2 regions of the Streptomyces tirandamycinicus genome follow, and region 2 is predicted to be linked to the other one. Evidence: riboswitches for the same ligand, from Rfam matches in the RefSeq annotation. Region 2 holds a riboswitch; the other holds the start of a gene.
The links. A riboswitch is a leader RNA that binds a small molecule or an ion and turns the genes downstream of it on or off. The one in region 2 is predicted to bind S-adenosylmethionine.
Positions count from the first base shown of each region.

Region 1: linked by a shared signal. The riboswitch ahead of DDW44_RS04030 (aminotransferase class V-fold PLP-dependent enzyme) and the one ahead of thrC (threonine synthase) in region 2 are both predicted to bind S-adenosylmethionine.

Region 1 is NZ_CP029188.1:927,471-931,688, reverse strand. Features, by position in the region: gene qcrB (cytochrome bc1 complex cytochrome b subunit) at 1-57, shown strand, start outside; gene trpD (anthranilate phosphoribosyltransferase) at 212-1,297, shown strand; SAM riboswitch class IV at 1,372-1,489, shown strand; gene DDW44_RS04030 (aminotransferase class V-fold PLP-dependent enzyme) at 1,770-3,317, shown strand; gene DDW44_RS04025 (Lrp/AsnC family transcriptional regulator) at 3,539-3,820, opposite strand; gene DDW44_RS04020 (rhomboid family intramembrane serine protease) at 3,817-4,218, opposite strand, start outside.
Region 2 is NZ_CP029188.1:3,125,993-3,130,210, reverse strand. Features, by position in the region: gene DDW44_RS13785 (glucosyl-3-phosphoglycerate synthase) at 1-937, opposite strand, end outside; SAM riboswitch class I at 1,073-1,219, shown strand; gene thrC (threonine synthase) at 1,237-2,529, shown strand; gene DDW44_RS13775 (MoaD/ThiS family protein) at 2,526-2,801, shown strand; gene DDW44_RS13770 (cold-shock protein) at 3,242-3,445, shown strand; gene groL (chaperonin GroEL) at 4,086-4,218, shown strand, end outside.

The DNA of each region.
Region 1 (4,218 bases), 2.2 Mb from region 2:
GCGAAGCCGACCGTCGAGGAGTACAAGGAGATCACGAGCGGCCACGGCCACCACTGATCCCCCGCGCTGATCGCGGCGACCGCCACCGCCGGGGCAGCCCCGGCGACCGCCGTACGAAGAGCCCCGTCCATCCCCTGGACGGGGCTCTTCGCCGTCCCGCCGGCCGATAGGGTGGGAGGCATTCCCATCCGCACCGGACCCAGGAGGGACCATGAGCGCTGTGACCCCCGCAGACGGGGGTGCCCCCGGCGAAGCGCGATCCACCGCGGCGGGCCTCTCCTGGCCCGTGGTTCTGGACTCCCTGCTGTACGGGCGCGACCAGAGCGCGGAGGCGACCGCCTGGGCCATGGACCGGATCCTGCGCGGCGAGGCGACCGACGCGCAGATCGCCGGGTTCGCGGTGGCGCTGCGCGCCAAGGGCGAGACCGTCGAGGAGATCTCCGGGCTCGTGCGGACGATGTACGAGCACGCCCGGACGATCGAGGTGCCCGGGGAGACCGTCGACATCGTGGGCACGGGCGGCGACGGCGCCAGGACCGTGAACATCTCCACCATGTCCGCGATCGTCGTGGCCGGCACCGGCGCGAAGGTGGTCAAGCACGGCAACCGGGCCGCGTCGAGCGCGAGCGGGGCGTCGGACGTCCTGGAGAAGCTCGGCGTCAATCTGGAGCTGACGCCGGAGCGGGTCGCGGCGGTCGCCGGCGAGGCGGGGATCACCTTCTGCTTCGCGGTGAAGTTCCACCCGGCGCTGCGGCACGTCGCGGCGGCCCGCAAGGAGCTCGGCATCCGCACCACGTTCAACTTCCTCGGGCCGCTGACCAACCCGGCCCGGGTGAGGGCCCAGGCCACGGGTGTCGCGGACGCCCGGATGGCCCCGATCATGGCCGGTGTGCTCGCCGCGCGCGGCTCCAGCGCGCTGGTCTTCCGCGGCGACGACGGCCTGGACGAGCTCACCACGACGGCGACCTCGCGGGTGTGGGTCGTCCGGGACGGCGCCGTGCGCGAGGAGTCCTTCGACCCCCGGGACGTGGGCGTCGAACTGGTCCCGGTCGAGGCGCTGCGCGGCGCGGACGCCTCGTACAACGCCGATGTCGCCCGCCGGCTGCTCGCCGGGGAGGGCGGGCCGGTACGGGACGCGGTCCTGCTGAACTCGGCGGCGGCGCTGGCCGCGCTCGGGAACGGCGAGGGCGATCTCGTCGAGCAGTTGCGGGCCGGCATGGCGCGGGCCGCGGAGTCCATCGACTCGGGCGCGGCCAGGCGTGCGCTGGACCGGTGGGTGGCGGCGAGCCACGCGTGACGTGCGGCGGGGCGCGGTCCGGATGGCGGACCGCGCCTTGCGCGCCGCGGCACCTGTGGCAGGATGCTTCCCAAGGTCATGAGTGACAGCGACTACGGCCCCGGCCCGCTGTCCGGCAACCCTCCGTCCGTGGCGGGGTGCCCCGGGTGAAGACCAGGCCGCAGGCAGCGAGGTCTGCGGCAAGCGCGGACCCCGCGGACATCGGTGAATGTCGCATCCCTGGGGTCCTGGTCCTCGAGGGAGCTGTCTCGTGAGCAAGCGAATGCGTTAGGCCACGTCCGTGAGCGCCGCCGGCCCGTAGGGCGGGCGGGACGCCGCGGACACGGCCCCGGGCCGTCGGCCCTTCCCCCTCCGCACGCCGCCCGGGCGTGCGTCGAGGCAACACCCGTACGCGGAGCGGCCGCCCCGTGCCGCCGTCGCGCCGTGCGGGTTCCCCACGCCAGCTCGCCCCTACTCGCCGGGAGACACCGCCATGTCCGTGCGCCTCCACACCACCGAGATCGCCGCCACCGCCACCGCCACCGCCACGTTCACCTCGGCCCCTGCCCCTGCCTCCGGCACGTCGTCGGCGGCGCCGACCGCCGCCGCCGAGGTGCCGCGCCGCGGCGCCCCGCTGCCGGTCCTCGGCCGGGACGTCACCGTCCCGCTCGTGACCGGCGGTGAAGTCACCTACGCCGCACTCGACTACGCGGCCAGCGCCCCGGCCCTGCAGCGGGTGTGGGACGACGTCGCCGCGTACGCCCCGTACTACGGCAGCGTCCACCGCGGTGCCGGGTACCTCTCGCAGCTGTCCACCGACCTGTTCGAGAGCAGCAGGGCCACCGTCCACGCGTTCCTGGACTGCCGCGAGGACGACCAGGTCGTGTTCACCCGGTCGACGACCGACTCGCTGAACCTGCTGGCCGGCGCGCTCCCCGACGGCTGCGAGGTCTTCGTCTTCGAGACCGAGCACCACGCCTCCCTGCTGCCCTGGACGAACGCGCGCGTGACGTACCTGGACGCCCCGCGCACCCCGCAGCAGGCGGTCCGGACGCTGGAGTCGGCGCTCGCCGGCCGGGACCTCAGCGTCCCCGCCCTGGTCTGTGTGACCGGCGCGTCCAACGTGACCGGCGAGCTGTGGCCGGTACGGGAGCTGGCGGCCGCGTCCCACGCCCACGGTGCGCGGATCGTGCTGGATGCCGCCCAGCTCGTCCCGCACCACCCCGTCTCCGTCCGGGACCTGGATGTCGACTGGGTCGCCTTCTCCGGGCACAAGCTGTACGCGCCGTTCGGGTCGGGGGTGCTCGCCGGGCGGACGGACTGGCTGCGGGACGCCGAGCCGTACCTCGCGGGCGGCGGTGCCTCGCGGACGGTCGCACGCCGCGCCGACGGCGGTGTGGACGTCGAGTGGCACACCAGCGCCGCCCGCCACGAGGCCGGCTCGCCGAACGTCATCGGCGTCTACGCGATCGCCTCCGCCTGCAGGGCGCTGACGGAGGCCGGGTTCGACGCCCTCGTCGACCGTGAGCGGCACCTCGTCGAGAAGGTCCTCACCGGGCTCGCCGAGGTGCCCGGGGTCAGGGTGCTGTCGCTGTTCGGCGGCGACACCCCCGCGCGCTCGGAAGGCGACACTCGCGCGCGTGCCGCCGCGGGGACCGCCGGCCGGGTCGGCGTCGTCTCCTTCGTCGTGGACGGCTGGAACAGCTCGCACCTCGCCGCCGCGCTGTCGGCCGAGTACGGCATCGGGGTGCGCGACGGGCTCTTCTGCGCCCACCCGCTGGTGCGGACGCTGCTGGGCGGCGACCCGGGGCAGCCCGGCGAGTGCGGTGCCCCGGAGGCCGTGCCGGGCGAGCGCGGTGAGGCGGCGGCGCCCGCGGCGGAAGGCGCCGGGAGGCCGCTGAACGCGATCCGGGTCAGCTTCGGTGCCGGTACGCCGGACGAGCACGTGGAGCGGTTCGTGCGCGCGGTCAAGGAGCTGGTGCGCGACGGTGCGCGGTGGAGCTACCGCACCGAGGACGGGCGCTGCGTGCCCGCCGTGTGAGCGGCGCGGGGCGGCGGCGCGCGGGGGCGCCCGGTCCTCCGGCCTGACGGGCCCACCGGCGGGTGGCCGGGAGCTCGGGAGGCCCGGGTGGGCCGTCCACGGGGCCGGGCCCACCGGCCGCTCGACCGGCCGGGGGCGCTGTGGGCCGGGCCGCGCCGCGGCCCGTTCGGCGTCCGGTCCGTTCGGCGCCCGGCCCCCTCGGCGTCCGGGCCGCCTCCGGCCTACGCGTCGAGCCCGATCGCGAACGCCGCCTCCAGGTCGTGCTGGGAGTACGTACGGAACGCGACATGCGTGTCGGTCGCCTCGACGCCCGGGATCTTGCTGATCCGGCCCGGGATCACATCGGCCAGGTCGTCGTGCTTCGCGACCCGGACCATCGCGATCAGGTCGTATGTGCCGGTGACCGAGAAGACCTCGCTGACGCTGTCCAGGGAGGCGATCGACTCGGCGATCTCGGGGATGCGGTCCACGCTGGTCTTGATGAGCACGATCGCGGTGATCACGGCTGTCCTTCTCCCTCGGTGGCCGCTGCTTGGGCCTTCACTCTAGCGGCCTGCCGGAAGCGGCCCCACGCGTAGAGGAAGCCGATCCCGAAGCCCACCAGATGCGCCAGATAGGCCACCCCGGGGCCCGAGGACGAGCTCTGCGCCTCCGCCAGCCACTGCAGCACGAACCAGAAGACCAGCACGATCCAGGCGGGGAAGCGCAGCGGCAGGAAGAACAGGAAGGGATAGAGGCTTGTCACCCGCGTCCTCGGGAAGAGGCAGAGAAAGGCGCCCAGCACGCCCGAGATCGCTCCGGACGCCCCGACGAGGGTGTGGCCGGACTCCGCGTTGGCCGCCGCGTAGGCGAGGAGTGCCAGATAGCCGCAGCCCAGATAGAAGAGCGCGAACTCCAGGTG
Region 2 (4,218 bases):
GTCCCGCCCGGGCCGCGTACTCGGCGACGTCCCCCATCGGTGGCCGCTCCTCCGTGTCCACCGCGTGCGTCCGCGGCACGAACCCGCCCTCGCCGCGCTCGAACTGGGTCAGCGCCGGGCGGACCAGGTGACCGCGCGAGAGGCGCAGCTGGGCGGTGCGGTAGATGGCCGCCGCCATCCGGCCCAGTGCCTGGCCGTCCTGGTGGCGGTGCACCCGTACGCCCACGTCCACCTGCGCCAGCGCGTCGAGTCCCACCGTGTGCAGCGCGTCCACCAGCAGGCCGAGCTCCACCCCGTAGCCGACCGGGAACGGCAGCCGCTCCAGGAGCGAGCGCCGCGCCGCGTACTCCCCGCCGAGGGGCTGGACGAATCCGGCGAGCTGCGGCCAGTGCAGATTGAGCAGCGGCCGCGCCACCAGTTCGGTCACCCTGCCGCCCTGGCCGGGCGCGCCGCCGAGCGGCCGGTCGTACATCGCCTTGACGAACTGCACCTCGGGGTCGGTCAGCAGCGGGCCGACGATCCCGGAGACGAAGTCGGCGGAGAACTCCCTCAGGTCGGCGTCCACGAAGCAGACGACGTCACCGGCGGTCGCCAGCAGGGAGCGCCACAGCACCTCGCCCTTGCCGGGCACGGCCGGGACGCGCGGGAGTATCGCGTCCCGGTGCACCACCCGGGCGCCGGCCCGGGCCGCCACCTCGGCGGTGCGGTCCGTCGACCCCGAGTCGACGACGACCAGCTCGTCGACGAGCGGCACCGCGCCGGTCATCAGTTCCCGCCGGATCACGGCGACGATCTCCCCGACCGTCGCCTCCTCGTTCAGCGCGGGGAGCACCACGCTGACCGTGGTGCCCTGCTTGGCGGACAGCAGCCGGCCCAGTGGGCGGTCCGCCACCGACCAGGACCGCCGGGCCAGCCAGCGCTCCACCTCTTCCAGCACGTGATCTCCATCTCGCGGATCGGACGACCGTCTCAAGCGTCCGGGGGTTCGGTTACAGTCTTGAACAACGCGGACCGCCGATGCATGTCGGGGTCACCGCGCGGACACCGTCGCCGCGCGGACACAATCGAATACCGCTCATCCAGAGGGGCAGAGGGACACGGCCCGTTGAAGCCCCGGCAACCCTCCAGCCGATCTCGCCGCGCGTCGCGGCCGAGGCTCACGGCTAGGGAAGGTGCCAATTCCGTCTCGCGGCGAGATGCGCCGCGGGGAAGATGAGGAGAAAGGGCCTCGCCTCCATGGCTGTGCAGACCGTCGCCACCACTTCCGATTCTGCCGACACCGTCGACCTGGGTCCCGCCTCCGGGCTCTCCTGCCGCGAGTGCGGTGAGCGTTTCGCCCTCGGTCCGATCTTCGCCTGTGAGGCGTGTTTCGGGCCGCTCGAGGTCGCGTACGACCTGCCGAGCGGCGATCCAGAGGAGCTGCGCAAGCGGATCGAGAGCGGTCCGGACAACATCTGGCGCTACGCGCCGCTGCTTCCCGTGCCCGCGGACGTGGCGGGCAAGCCGAACCTGAACCCGGGCTTCACCCAGCTCGTCCCGGCCGACAACCTCGCCCGTGAGCTCGGCGTCACCGGCGGACTCTGGGTCAAGGACGACTCCGGCAACCCGACCCACTCCTTCAAGGACCGGGTCGTCGCCCAGGCGATCGAGGCCGCCCGCGCCTTCGGCTTCACGACGCTCTCCTGCTCCTCCACGGGCAACCTGGCCGGCGCGGTCGGCGCCGCGGCCGCCCGTGCCGGTTTCCGCTCCTGCGTGTTCATCCCGCACGACCTGGAGCAGGGCAAGGTCGTGATGGCCGCCGTCTACGGCGGCGAGCTGGTCGGCATCGAGGGCAACTACGACGACGTCAACCGCTTCTGCTCCGAGCTCATCGGCGACCCGGCGGGCGAGGGGTGGGGCTTCGTCAACGTCAATCTCCGTCCGTACTACGCCGAGGGCTCCAAGACGCTGGCGTACGAGATCTGCGAGCAGCTCGGCTGGCGGCTGCCGGACCAGATCGTCATTCCCATCGCCTCCGGCTCCCAGCTCACCAAGATCGACAAGGGGCTCCAGGAGCTGATCAAGCTGGGCCTGGTGGAGGACCGGCCCTACCGGATCTTCGGCGCCCAGGCCGAGGGATGCTCCCCCGTGTCCGCCGCCTTCAAGGCCGGCCACGACGTGGTCAGGCCGCAGAAGCCGGACACCATCGCCAAGTCCCTGGCGATCGGCAACCCGGCGGACGGCCCCTATGTGCTGGACATCTGCCGGCGCACCGGCGGCGCCGTGGAGGACGTCACCGACGCGGAGATCGTGGACGCGATCAAGCTGCTGGCCCGCACCGAGGGCATCTTCACCGAGACCGCGGGCGGCACGACCCTCGGCGTGGCGAAGAAGCTGATCGAGGCCGGGGTGATCGACCCGGCCCTCACCACGGTGGTCGTCAACACGGGTGACGGCCTCAAGACCCTCGACGCGGTGGCCCCGACCACGGGTATGTCCGCAGTCATCCGCCCCAACCTGGACTCCTTCCGAGAGGCTGGCCTCGCATGAGCGTCAACGTCCGCATCCCCACCATCCTCCGCACCTACACCGCAGGGCAGGCCGAGGTCCCGGCCGAGGGAGCCACCCTCGCCGAGGTCATCGCCGACCTGGAGAAGAACCACACGGGCATCGCGGCCCGGGTCCTGGACGACCAGGGCCGGCTCCGCCGCTTCGTGAACGTGTACGTCAACGACGACGACGTGCGCTTCGAGCAGGGCCTGGAGACGGCGACGCCGGACGGCGCCGGTGTGTCGATCATCCCCGCGGTGGCCGGCGGCTGATCGCCACGCAGAGTCAGCAGAAGAGCCCCCTCCGCAAGCTCTGCGGAGGGGGCCTTTCTGCATGGTTGAGCGCGATAGAGTTGGGGAAGCCCCCTCCGCTGCGTGTGCCAGGCGCATATGAGAACGCCTTCGCGCACGACAAGAAACAGCCAAAGTATTCGAGCATTATGCGCAGTAAGTGCGCTTTGCCCGGCCCGACTTGCCCGGGAATGCCGGTACTTCTCCTGATTCGTCCTTTCGGTCCTGCCCGGAATTCTCGTCCGATTGACCTGTTGCAGACGGCAGTTGGACAGATACATTCAGCCGCGGTCGACGCGTTCCGGCGCACGCCCATGGGTCGTCCTGATGCCCCTCCGGGCACTGGGAAACCGCTGGGTGAGGTCTGACCCGGGTCCGCGAAGTGCGGTCCTGTGCAAGGGCCAGTAATAGGGGAGTTAGGCATGGCTCAGGGCACCGTCAAGTGGTTCAACGCGGAGAAGGGGTATGGCTTCATCGCGGTCGACGGTGGTGCGGATGTTTTCGTCCACTACAGCGCGATCCAGATGGACGGGTACCGCACCCTGGAGGAGGGGCAGCGAGTCGAGTTCGAGATCTCGCAGGGCCAGAAGGGGCCGCAGGCGGACATGGTCCGCGTAGCCGGCTGAGCGCCGACTGACTGCAGCAACGTGACGGAGGGTCCGTGCCAGGGGCGCGGACCCTCCGCCGTGCGATGGGGCCGCGCGCCGCCGCGCGGGGCGGAGCCGGGCGGGGCGGAGCCGGGCGGGGACGCGGGCGTACCGGCGTGCCCGTACCGGTGTGCGCGTACCGGCGCGTGCGGGTGGGCGCGGGGGGCGTCGCCCCGGCGAAGAGCACCCGGCGGCGCGCCGGGGGCGGCCGCGGTGCCCGGGCCGGAAGTGGACATAGCGGCGAGCCGGCGGCCTTCCCTGTCCGTGGGGGTGGACCCGCCGCCCGGGGTCGGAAGTGGGCATAGCGGCCCGGCGGCTTCCCGTGTCCGTGGGGGCGGATGCGGCGCCCCGTGCTCGGGGTGGACGCGCCGCGCGCCCCCCGCGGCTCACCTGGTGCGGTCCCCGGGCGGGAGCCCGAGTCGCGGTCGCGTCTTGCACTCGCCGGGTCCGAGTGCTAATCATTGGCGTTAGCACTCTACGAGTGAGAGTGACAACGAAGGACCGGGTCGGTGAGGTCCGCAGGCCGGGTGGGGCAAGGAACCACAAGGCACGCAGGCCGTCCGTCGCGGGCACCAGCGCGGTCCGGAGCATCCACCCCAGTCCGGGAGGACCACTTCACATGGCCAAGATCATCGCGTTCGACGAGGAGGCACGGCGCGGTCTCGAGCGCGGGATGAACCAGCTCGCCGACGCCGTCAAGGTCACCCTTGGCCCCAAGGGCCGGAACGTCGTCCTCGAGAAGAAGTGGGGCG